2 regions of the Candidatus Desulfolinea nitratireducens genome follow, and region 2 is predicted to be linked to the other one. Evidence: predicted binding sites of a transcription regulator. Region 2 holds the regulator's gene; the other holds the start of a gene.

Evidence for each region. The regulator LexA, encoded in region 2, represses DNA repair genes until DNA is damaged. The targets are predictions, from matches to a motif close to ACNGAACANNTGTTCNGT.
Region 1: a site for LexA is predicted at 2,636-2,653, ahead of uvrB (excinuclease ABC subunit UvrB). Genes of this name have one in related genera too.

Annotation. Positions count from the first base shown of each region.
Region 1 is NZ_CEYOSI010000052.1:7,761-13,783, reverse strand. Features, by position in the region: gene mfd (transcription-repair coupling factor) at 1-445, opposite strand, end outside; gene uvrB (excinuclease ABC subunit UvrB) at 568-2,610, opposite strand; gene AC3DOM_RS06565 (GGDEF domain-containing protein) at 2,715-3,542, opposite strand; gene gltX (glutamate--tRNA ligase) at 3,706-5,196, opposite strand; gene AC3DOM_RS06555 (FtsW/RodA/SpoVE family cell cycle protein) at 5,258-6,023, opposite strand, start outside.
Region 2 is NZ_CEYOSI010000107.1:1,574-7,596, forward strand. Features, by position in the region: gene rplK (50S ribosomal protein L11) at 1-354, shown strand, start outside; gene rplA (50S ribosomal protein L1) at 416-1,135, shown strand; gene rplJ (50S ribosomal protein L10) at 1,331-1,858, shown strand; gene rplL (50S ribosomal protein L7/L12) at 1,909-2,286, shown strand; gene lexA (transcriptional repressor LexA) at 2,362-3,039, opposite strand; gene AC3DOM_RS10530 (hypothetical protein) at 3,332-3,574, shown strand; gene tnpC (IS66 family transposase) at 3,657-5,171, shown strand; gene AC3DOM_RS10540 (MDR family MFS transporter) at 5,246-6,023, shown strand, end outside.

The DNA of each region.
Region 1 (6,023 bases), on a different contig from region 2:
GTTTGGAAGCCTTCAGGAAGTCGCGCCGTGGAAGGGTGCGCGCCATTAAGGCTCGTGCTGAAGAAACGATCACCGGTGGAGATTCTGGTTTTTGAGCAAGGGGTAAATGGTAAGCTGCCAGTGCAGTCAGTGTTTGGATCCGTTCGCGGCGGCTGTTCGATCCCCAGGCAGCCTCTTCATAGAATAATGGGTTTGGTTCAGGGAAAAGATAATTTGAGGGCTTGCCCAACCAAAAACCCAACTCATCGGCAAACTCAAGGGCACGATCAGCACGATCCGTGAGTAAGAGAATGGGGGCATCCAAATCTTCGTAAAGGGCAGCCAGCATGGGCAGACGGGCGGCGCGCGACAATCCCAAACCCGGAAATTGAATACCGGAATGAGCGGCGGCGAGCACATCTGAATAAAGAGGCAGCGCACGAATGGCGTCCAGGAGATTTTTCATTTATTATTAAGACTTCGTTAACGCGAAAACATCAGGCATTAATAAAATACCCGTTTAATAATTCTAAATTTTACCAGTTTCTGAGAAAACGACCTAAATGTCTTTGTTCAACAACTATAATTCTATTCTTCCCCCGCCATTAGCTTGACTCGTTCCCAGGGTGGCAAATCTAATTCGTCAGCCTGCGTTTTCCGTAATTCAAAAAGTTGGTCACGCAAAAGGGCAGCCTTTTCAAACTCCAAATTGGAGGCTGCCTCCTTCATCGCCTTATCAACATGAGCGATAAGACGCTTCAGCTCAGATTTGGGCATGCGTGCCGCACCCTCAACGTTATACATTCCCTGGGGCTCTGCAACCGCACGCGCGGTAGCAGATAATTCGCTTGTAATATCGCGAACTGCCTTCATAATGCTGATCGGTTCAATTCCATGCTTTTCATTATGCGCAATCTGTTTAGCACGCCGACGGTCAGTCTCGTCGATGGCACGTTTCATCGATTTAGTCACTTTGTCAGCGTACATGATCACCCGCCCATCAACGTGTCGGGCAGCACGACCAATCGTTTGGATCAGGGCGGTATCCGAGCGCAGGAATCCTTCCTTGTCCGCATCAAGGATGGCAACCAGTGAGACTTCTGGTAAATCGAGGCCTTCGCGCAAAAGGTTGATCCCAACAACAACATCGAAGACACCCATGCGCAGGTCGCGCAAGATTGCAACACGCTCGAGAGTATCAATTTCTGAATGGAGATACTGCACTTTGATGCCCAATTCCAACAGATAATCGGCGAGATCTTCAGACATACGTTTGGTCAGAGTCGTAACGAGAGCGCGCTGCCCAACTTCCGTGCGCTTTCGAATCTCGCCGATCAAATCATCAATTTGCCCCTCAACAGGACGTACATCCACAGGTGGATCAATCAATCCAGTCGGGCGGATAATCTGCTCGACAATTTGCTCGGCATGCTGCATCTCATAGGGGCCAGGTGTAGCGGATGTATAGATCGTATACCCCATATGCTCTTCAAATTCTTCAAATGTAAAGGGTCTATTATCCAGCGCTGAAGGGAGGCGAAAGCCGTACTCAATCAGGGTGGATTTTCGGGATCGATCTCCCTTATACATCCCACGTACCTGAGGAACAGTCATATGACTCTCATCAATAATCAGCAAATAATCATTGGGAAGGAAGTCCATCAATGTCCACGGTGGTGTACCAGCGGGACGTTGATCAAAATGACGGGAATAATTCTCAATTCCCGAACAATAGCCGACTTCGCGGAGCATCTCAAGATCGTACTTTGTGCGCTGTTCGATGCGCTGTGCTTCAAGGATCTGTTCGTTATTCTTGAAAAATTCAATCCTCTCTTCGAGTTCCGTCCCAATATCCCTAACCGATTGCTTCCGTTTATCTTCATCCGTTAAATAGTGTTTTGCCGGAAATATGTCCACTTGCTCGGGCTCTGAAAGAATCTCGCCTGTAAGCGGATTGAATTCCATGATCCGCTCTACTTCATCGCCAAAGAAGGCGATCCGGTAGCCGCGCTTACTCTCATAGGCGGGCATAATCTCGATGGTGTCACCCCGCACTCGAAAAATGCCCGGGCGAAGCTCGAGATCGTTCCGCTGATATTGCCCCTCGACCAGACGTCGGATGAGGGCGTTCCGGCGAGTCAACTCTCCCACGCGCAATGTCACTGCACCACGGGTATATTCTTCTGGATTCCCCAATCCATAAATGCAGGAAACCGAGGCGACAATAATGACATCCTTGCGAGACATGAGAGAGGTTGTCGCAGCGAGACGCAGACGTTCTATCTCCTCATTGATGTCGGTCTCTTTTTCAATGTAAAGGTCGCGGCGAGGAACATAGGCCTCAGGCTGATAGTAATCATAATAAGAGACAAAATATTCGACCGCATTCTCTGGAAAAAACCCTTTGAACTCCGCGTAAAGCTGTGCTGCGAGAGTTTTATTATGCGCCATGATCAGCGCTGGCATCTGCAATTCCTGGATGATGGATGCGATAGCAAAAGTTTTTCCGGTGCCTGTTGCGCCAAGTAAAACCTGATGTTGCTTGCTTTCCTGCACACCTTTAACGAGTTGTGCAATTGCTTCCGGTTGATCGCCAGTGGGGACAAAGGGGGCTTGAAGTTTGAATTCCATATTTTATATTTCAGGGTCTGGGATAAAAGAACAAGTGTTCAGTATTTTACCATAGATAACAGCCACTCAATATCTGTGAGTGACTTGGGCTTTGCAGGTTATTATCAGGCGCCCCTTTCCTGCCAATACTTCTGTACATCTTTGCTATATATGACAATTTGATCGCGGCCCTGTTCTTTGGCACTATATAACGCCTGATCTGCTTGAATAACGAGCTCTTCTCCAGTAGAGGCATGGTCGGGAAATGTGGACACTCCTGCTGAAAAAGTAATTGAGAACTCTTCTTCATCAGTTTCAATTTTTATCTCCGAAACAGCCTCTTTCCACTCCAGCGCACGCTTATACGCCACTTGCGCGGATGTGTCGTAAAGGATAACCAGAAATTCATCGCCAGCGTATCGGCAAACAGTATCATCCTTACGGCACATCTTTTTAATTGTATTTGCTAAGATCTGCAACGATTTATCCCCGCCCTCCACGTGACCATAGGTATCATTAATTTTTTTTAAATTGTCCAGATCAAGGATGACAATACTGAGCGGCTCATCCCTTCGCGCCGCCCGGATAAGCTCCTTTTTGAGCGTTACATCCATATAGCGCCGGTTGAACACCCGTGTGAGCGGATCGCGGATGGACTGCTCGCGCAAGCTGGTTTCCAGTTGTTGGATTTCAGCCAGTTGGCGTTTAAATTGTGTGTTTACTTCTTGTAGTTCCGCTTCGGCTTGCTTGCGCTCAGCAATTTCCACCTGGTTTTGTTCATATAAGCGCGCATTCTCCAAGGCAATCGCAGCATGTTGGGCCAGCAATTGCTTTTGGGTTCCCTCTTCCACCTGCTTTTTCTCAACTTCAAATTGCTCCAATTCAGAAACGCGTTGACGAATCTCTTCCAATTCAGAGATGAGCTGTTCTTTGGATTTCTTCTGGTCCTTCATATTGAATCTACCTTTTTCATCTATCACAACCCTATAACGCCCCAACTCCTTGGCACGATAGAGTGCCTAGTCTGCCTGAATTAGGAGCTCTTCTGCATTTGAACCATGGCAGGAGAATGTTGCTACTCCGGTTTGTATAATTTCACATATTAAGGCAACGCTTTTACACATTCTCCAGTATCTCAATTCCCTTGCGAATACGTTCCAATACTTTTTCGCGCCCAATGATTTCCATCGTTTCAAAAACAGGCGGGCTTACCTTTTGAGCCGTCAACGCGTTACGCAAAAAACCAAAAACATGTCCGGCTTTCAATCCCATTTCAGTTGCCAAATCGCGCAAGGGCTGGCTTGCGCTTTCTTCGCTGAAATCCGGTAAAGAAGCGATCAGTGTTTCGATATGCTGTGCCATTTCCATTGACTGCTCAGCGGTCATCTTCTTCCCGATCAATGACTCTGGGTCAGGATAAACCTCATCTTTGAAGAAAAAGCCACCCTTCTCTGGCGCTTCAGCCAAATTCGCCAACCGGATTTGCAAAGCTTCGGCTACCTGCAAAAGTTTTTCGTCATCATTCACCAAATAACCACCAGCCTCAAAAAATGGTCTAAGGCGTGCGGCTAAATCGGCCACGTCCAAGGTGCGGATATAGAGACCGTTAAAATGATCCAGTTTACTGAAATTTAATGCGGCAGGTGCAGGGCTAAGTTTCTCCACGCTGAATTTTTCAATCAGATCCTCCATCGAAAACTCTTCGGTTTTATCATCGTAGCTCCACCCGATCAACGCCGCCCAATTCACAACAGCTTCTGGCAAATAGCCCATCCTCCCAAAATCGCTCAAGAAAATCGGCTTACCTGCCTCCATCAAAGCCTCGCTATCGCGCTTGCTCATTTTTCCTTTTCCGTCTGGCTTTAAGAATATTGACGGGTGGATCCAGGTCGGCTGATCCCAGCCAAAGGCCGCATATAAATGTCCATGCAAGGGAAAGGTAGGCAACCATTCTGAGGTGCGAATTGCATGCGTGATGCCCATCAGATGATCGTCGACTACAACGGCAAGATGATAGACTGGCAATCCATCTGATTTGACCAGAATCGTATCATCCAGGGTGATGTTTTCGACGGTGATATCGCCGCGGATCGCATCTGTTACGGTAATATTTCCATCGCGCGGCATCCTGAAGCGAATGACATGGGGCTCACCGCCCGCGACCTTTTGGTCTGCTTCCGCTAAATCAACATCTCTGTCAGGACAAATATTCCGATGCTTCTGGAATGATGTTTTTTCTTTTTTATCCTCAACATCTTCGCTTACGGCGCAAAAACAATAATAGGCCTGGCCACGCTCAACAAGGTGGCGGGAATATTTCTGGTAAAGTTCTCTGCGCTCAGTCTGACGATAAGGACCATATTCCCCACCAACATCCGGGCCTTCATCCCAATCCAGCCCCAACCAGTGGAGGCCTTCCATCAACTCTTCTTCTGCGCCTTTCACGAATCTCTTTTGATCAGTATCTTCAATGCGTAATATAAATTGCCCACCCGTTTGACGAGCCAATAAATAATTATAGAGCGCAGTGCGTCCGCTCCCAAGATGAGTTCTCCCTGTTGGGGATGGGGCAAAGCGTACTCGCACTGGTTTTATAGTTTTAGTCATAACTCTCCATTTATTTTTTTAAGTAAGAGTCAATCTATTTTTGACTGTCACCTGTGTTTGTCTAAAATTCCATCGCCCTATGGCGCATGATAACACTTTCTACCAATCCCACCCCCAACATTAATGAAAGCAAGCCACTCCCCCCATAACTTATAAAGGGCAACGGCAACCCCGATACCGGAATTAAATTCAAATTGACGCCAATGTTAACTGCGCCCTGAAAGAAGACCAAAGCCGCAACACCAATTGCGATCATCGTCCCAGAGACATCTCGGGCTAATCGGGCTGCGCGAATACAACGCCACAGAATAAAGGCCAAAATCGCAATTACCATCAGAGCCCCAATAAAACCAAATTCCTCTGAGATTGCTGAAAAGATAAAATCTGTATGGCGCACTTTCAAAAAACGAAGCTGCACCTGTGATCCCTGTCCGTAGCCTTTGCCAAGCCAGCCCCCAGAACCAATGGCTATCTTGGCTTGCTCAATATTGTAGGTTTCGCCATAAGTGGCATTTGGGTCAGGAAAGAAAAAGGTCAGTACGCGTTGTTGCTGGTATTCCTGAAGAAAGGGAAATGCTGCGGTAACGAGAGCAAGCCCACCAAATGCAAATGAAACGAGATGCTTTAACTGCAAACCGTTCATCCACATCATCACAATCCAGATCACCATGATAACAATTACATTACTCAAATTTGGTTGAAGTAAAATCCAGATCGTCAAACCCATGGTCCAGAGCAGGCTGGTGATAATCCAGCGCAGATCCCGAGGCTCACCCTTTGTATTTTCAAAATAACGTGCCAAAATCAATATCACGACGAGTTTTGAC
Region 2 (6,023 bases):
GGCCCCGCCTTGGCTGGTCATGGTGTCAACATCATGGCATTTTGCAAAGAATATAATGCTCGCACATCCAGCCGCCCGGGAGAAATTCTCCCTGCTGAGATCACCGTTTTCACTGATGGGTCTTTCACCTTTATCTTAAAGACCCCTCCTGCAGCGGAGCTTTTGCGTAAAGCAGCCGGTGTTGAAAAAGGCTCTGGTGAGCCGAATCGCGAAAAAGTTGGAACTGTGAAACGCGCACAAGTACGCGAAATTGCAGAAACCAAGATGAAAGACCTGAACGCGATCAACATCGAAGGCGCGATGTTGCAAATTGAGGGCACTGCCCGCAGTATGGGCATTATTGTAGTAGACTAATAACTGGTGGGAGGGCAAAAGGCTTTTTAGCCAAAGCCCGCTTGTACCACGGAGGAGTATTATGGCAAAGCATGGAAAAAAATACCGGGCCGCAGCGGCCAAAGTAGATCGAGATAACTTCTACACTCCCAGCGATGCAATGAAACTGGCGGTAGAAACCTCGACCACAAGTTTTGATTCAACCGTTGAGGTTCATGTGCGTATGGGACTAGACCCCCGTAAAGCTGACCAGCAGGTGCGTGATGTAGTCAACCTGCCTCATGGCCTGGGGAAGACCGTTCGCGTATTGGTCTTCGCATCTGGCGAAGGCGCTACAATTGCCCGTGATGCTGGCGCAGATTTCGTTGCAGATGATGATGAAGCGATGAAGAAAATCCAGGATGGTTGGACCGATTTTGATGTCGCGATCTCAACCCCTGATATGATGGGGAAGGCTGGCCGCCTGGGACGTGTTCTAGGCCCGCGTGGTTTGATGCCAAATCCTAAAGCCGGAACAGTTGTCAACGCCGAAGATCTGCCGCGTGTTATTGAAGAATCAAAAGCCGGACGTGTGGAATATCGCCTTGATAAGACCGCAAATATCCATGTCCCGATTGGCAAAACCTCTTTTGGCGCAGAAAAATTACTTGATAATTTCACGTCTTTGATGAATGCGATCGTCAAGTCAAGACCTGCCGCTGCAAAAGGTAACTATATTCAGCGGGTAACCGTCGCCTCGACGATGGGACCCGGCGTGAAAGTTGATGCCTATCAGGCCCAATCCTTAGAAGCAACGGAGTAAGTTTTACTCTATCGCCTACGAAAAACCTATCACTTCGCCGAAGAAAGCAGGTGCTCCTTCAACAGAGCTTAATTCCCTGCCCAGACGAGGACTGAACGAAAGTTCTCCCCCATTCCGGGGGATCTCCCTTGAGAGAAGAAAGTCTTTGCCTGTGGATGTTGATAGGCAAAGACTTTTTATGAAAGGAGGTTACCTTTGGCACTAACAAAGCAACGCAAAGAAGAAGTATTGGCTCAATATAAAGAATGGATGAGTCAATGCCAGGCCCTGATCCTGATGGAATATAAAGGCGCGTCTGTAAAAGATATGGAAGAAGCTCGCTTTAAAATCCGTGAGGCTGGTGGTGAGTTTCATGTGGTTAAAAACCGATTGGCTAAATTGGCACTCAAAGCCAATGATTTTGATGTCCCGGATGGCTATCTTGATAATAGCACCGCGATCGGTTTCGCATTTGAAGATGTAGCATCAATAGCAAAAGCCTTGTCTGAAATGGCAAAAGAAGTTGAAGCGTTCAAATTCAAAGGCGGCTACTTGGGATCTGAGATACTCAGCCCTGAGCAAGTTTCTGCTCTTGCGAAACTGCCCCCCCTGGCCGTTTTACGAGCCCAATTACTGGGTGTCTTGCAGGCTCCGGCCAGCAAGCTTGTACGTACAGTTGCGGAACCTGCTCGTGGGTTGGCAGCAGTCCTCAAAGCATATTCTGATAATCCAGCCGCTGCTTAGCGGAAGAAACTATTTAAATCACTATTTTATAGAATAGTAAGGAGTTTTATATGGCTACAAATCTCGAAAAAATTGTTGACGAACTGAGCACGCTGAGCGTTCTCGAAGCCGCTGAGTTGGTTACATTATTGGAAGAAAAATGGGGCGTTTCTGCCGCTGCACCGGTCGCTGTTGCTGCCGCAGGCGCTGCTCCGGTTGTTGAAGCTGCTGAAGAAAAGACTGAATTTGATGTTGTCATCAAAGATGCTGGTCCCAAGAAAATTGATGTTATCAAAGCTATTCGTCAATTGACCAGCCTTGGTCTCAAAGAATCCAAAGAATTGGCCGAAGCCGCTGGTTCCAAGATTCTGACCCAGGTTGGCAAAGATGCTGCTGCCGACGCCAAAGAAAAACTGGAAGCCGCTGGCGCAACCGTCGAGCTGGCATAGTTTTTCAACCAAAGTTTAAACAAAAAGCGGCTCTATCAAGAGCCGCTTTTTCTATTTAGTTTATTGCCAAATTCACTAAATTACAGTTTTCTCAATTTGGCGGATAACCATGACAACTTTGCCTTTTATCTCCAGGGCTTCATCCTTGTCTACGTGAATAGCTTCCATTGTTGGGTTGGCAGGTTGAAGTCTATAGCCTTCTTTTTCTTTGTAGAAATACTTCAAAGTTGTCTCATCGCGTTCGGGGAGCCAAACAGCAACCATATCGCCATTATTTGGCTGTATGCCACCAGTTGATTTCATAACAACAATATCGCCATCATTGACCATCGCATCAATCATTGAATCGCCATCAACCTCCAGGGCAAAAAGCCCTTCGCTTTTATCGGGACTGGGAAGAAGCGAGCGCGCAATATCAATGGATGTCTCGGCGTCGAAATAGCTAAAGTCAGAAGCTGGAACCGGGATCGGTTCGCCCGCAACAATTCGACCTGCTACCGGTATCTTGAACATTTCTCCAAGAGGACTGCCTCCCGCCAATTGAACCCCGCGTGAAATCTTCCGTTGACGTTCGATCCTCCCCATCTTTTCCAATTGATCCAAATAATAATTAACCACTGAAGTTGACGAAATACCAGTATCCTCACCGATTTCGCGAATTGTGGGGGGGTAACCCGTACGTTCCTGGTAAGTCTTCAAAAATGCCAGAATTTTTTTGTGGCGCTCACCAAGTCCTTTAGATTTGCGTACCATAAAACACCTCCATAACGAATTTCGCTCATTTGTGCTATGAAATAATACTCGAACATGCGTTCTGCGTCAAGGTCTTATTTTAAATTCAAAAATGTTTTTGTAGATCATAGAGAGTTTTTACAGCCTATTCTGTGGAAAATTGTATTTCTTACGAATAAAACCGAAAACTTAATATAAACATAAGAAAATTGAAAAAATTAATAAATAACCTTGACATGCTAAATATAATGTGTATAATGCTGATGTAATTGAAATGGTTTCTTAGAAATAGGAATAAGTAAGGAGAAATGAAATGGTTCCTACATTAAATAATCATTACGAATACCGCCTTGCTCGACAGCGAGAACTTGAATCTGCTGCTCAGGAATATCGCCTTTCCACCATGGTTGGCAAGAAGAAAAAAATTAATTTAGTCCGAAGGTATATGGGCGCAATATTAATTTACCTTGGCCAGAAACTCGCCCAACAATCCGGCAAGATACGCAACTGGTATTTTCAACCAAACAATAAACGTCTCGTTGGAATAGGTATATGATTAAAAATCGTAACAACTCAGGTCTAAATCTGAGTTGAAGTTTACCATTGTCAAAAACGTGCAAACCGGTCAGAATTGGAGCATGGAAACCCTAAAGTTGCCCAGACAAGAAGAAATCCATGCTGCCTACCTCAAAGGCGAAGCCGCCATAGTTGCGTTGATTATCAATCAGGCAACAAGCTGGGTAGAAGTGATCCAAAAGCAACAAGAAACCATTGAGAAACTGCAAGAACGGGTGCAGGCACTGGAAGACCAATTAGCAAAGAACAGCCAAAACAGTGGGAAGCCACCCTCAAGCGATGGTCTGAAGAAACCACGAACTCGTAGCTTGCGAAAGCCAAGTGGCAAGAAAAGCGGTGGTCAATCTGGGCACAAAGGATATACATTGAAGATGAGAGAGAACCCGGATCGAGTGGAAGTGCATCGGGTTTGGCAGTGTCAATACTGTCAGCATGAACTAGAGAGCGTAGCAGTTCAAGGTCATGAGCGTCGACAAGTATTAGATCTGCCCATTGTACAAGTTGAGATCACAGAGCATCAGGCAGAAATCAAACCCTGCCCAGCATGTGGTCAGGAAAACAAAGCTGAGTTTCCAGCTATGGTGACGCAACCGATTCAGTATGGGCCAGGCATAAAAGCGCAAATGGTGTATTTCAATCAGTATCACTTTGTGTCGATTGAACGGGTAGCGGAGATCATGGTCGATCTATATGGGCAAGAAGTCAGCGAAGGAACGATTATCTCGTCGAGTTTGAAGTTGGCTCAACAGGTAAGCCTGGTCAATGAGAAAATCAAAGCACATTTGACAGCGCATGAATATGTAACCCATCATGATGAAACCGGTCTTCGAACTGCGGGAAAACTACAATGGTTACATTCCAGCAGTACTGAGCGATTAACCCATTATGCGATCCACCCGAAGCGGGGCTCCAAAGCGCTAGATGCTATTGGGATTATGCCTAATCGAAAAGGGACTGCGGTGCATGACGATTACAGTTCCTATTTCAAATACGAGAACGTCAAGCATGGTTTGTGCAATGCCCACCATCTGCGCAGTCTGGCTTTTATCGAAGAGCGATATGAAGAAGATTGGGCCCCAGAAATGGCGAAATTGCTCCTGGAGATCAAAAAAGAAGTTGACGTTGCGAAAGATCGTAAACAAACCAAGTTAGCTGAGCAAAAGAAAGCGGGTTTTGAGGAACACTACCTTCGAATAATTGAAAAAGGACTACAAGCCAATGCGCCACCACCAGAAAATGATCAACCAAAGGTTAAGAAACGAGGTCGCAAAAAACAGACTCCAACAAAGAACCTTTTGGATAGGCTAAAAAAACATCAAACGGGTGTGTTAGCTTTCATGCACGATTTTAAGGTGCCGTTCGATAACAATTTGGCTGAACGGGATATCCGCATGACGAAAGTCAAACAGAAAGTTTCTGGCTGCTTTCGGACGGATATGGGTGCCCAATCTTTCTGTAAAATCCGTGGGTATCTTTCAACGGCTCGTAAGAATGATCAGCCGATTCTGGAAGCATTACGTTTGGCTTTTCTTGGAAACCCTTTCCTTCCCGCTTTCATCTCTGTTCAAGCTGATTAGATGCCTGAGTTGTTACTAAAAATCAATTAGAACGCTGGAAATCCATTTATTACGAATATCCCCGCACTTTTTGGATGCTGGTTGGGATTACTTTTGTTGACCGTTTGGGGGGAGCCTTGCTCTTCCCATTTTTTGCCTTATATCTCACGGCCAAGTTTGGGATTGGGATGACGGAAGTCGGGATCCTATTTGCAATATACGCTCTTTCCAGTTTATTCGGAAGTATCCTGGGGGGCGCGTTTACTGATCGTTTTGGACGTAAGCAAATCGTCATTTTCGCCTTGATTGCAACATCCTTGAGCAGTGTTCTGATGGGGTTGGTTAACTCGATCACAGTTTTCTTCATGCTGGCGGCTCTTGTTGGCGTGATCGATATCGGTGGCCCCGCACGTCAGGCAATGGTGGCAGATTTACTTCCAGAAAAGAAACGGGCGCAGGGCTATGGGATTATGCGAGTCGCATTTAATCTCTCCGTCACCATCGGTCCCGCCATCGGCGGTCTGCTTGCCGCAAGATCCTACTTATTACTTTTCATTACGGATGCCGTCATCAGCCTGATCGTTGCCGCCCTGGTATTTGTTCTGATCCCTGAGACCAAGCCAGAGACAGCTCCAGGTGCCGAAGAGGAAAATGTCTCCCAGACCTTTGGCGGCTACGCCCTTGTTTTCCGTGACTATCTATTCCTTGCTTTCATCGGCGTAAGCATCTTAATGGGATTGGTTTATATGAACTTGAATACCACCCTCGGTGTTTTTCTGCGGGATACATTTAGTGTTTCAGAGGCCAGATATGGTGCCTTGCTCAGTCTGAATGCACTCATGGTTGTCTTGTTCCAATTCCCGATTATGCGTA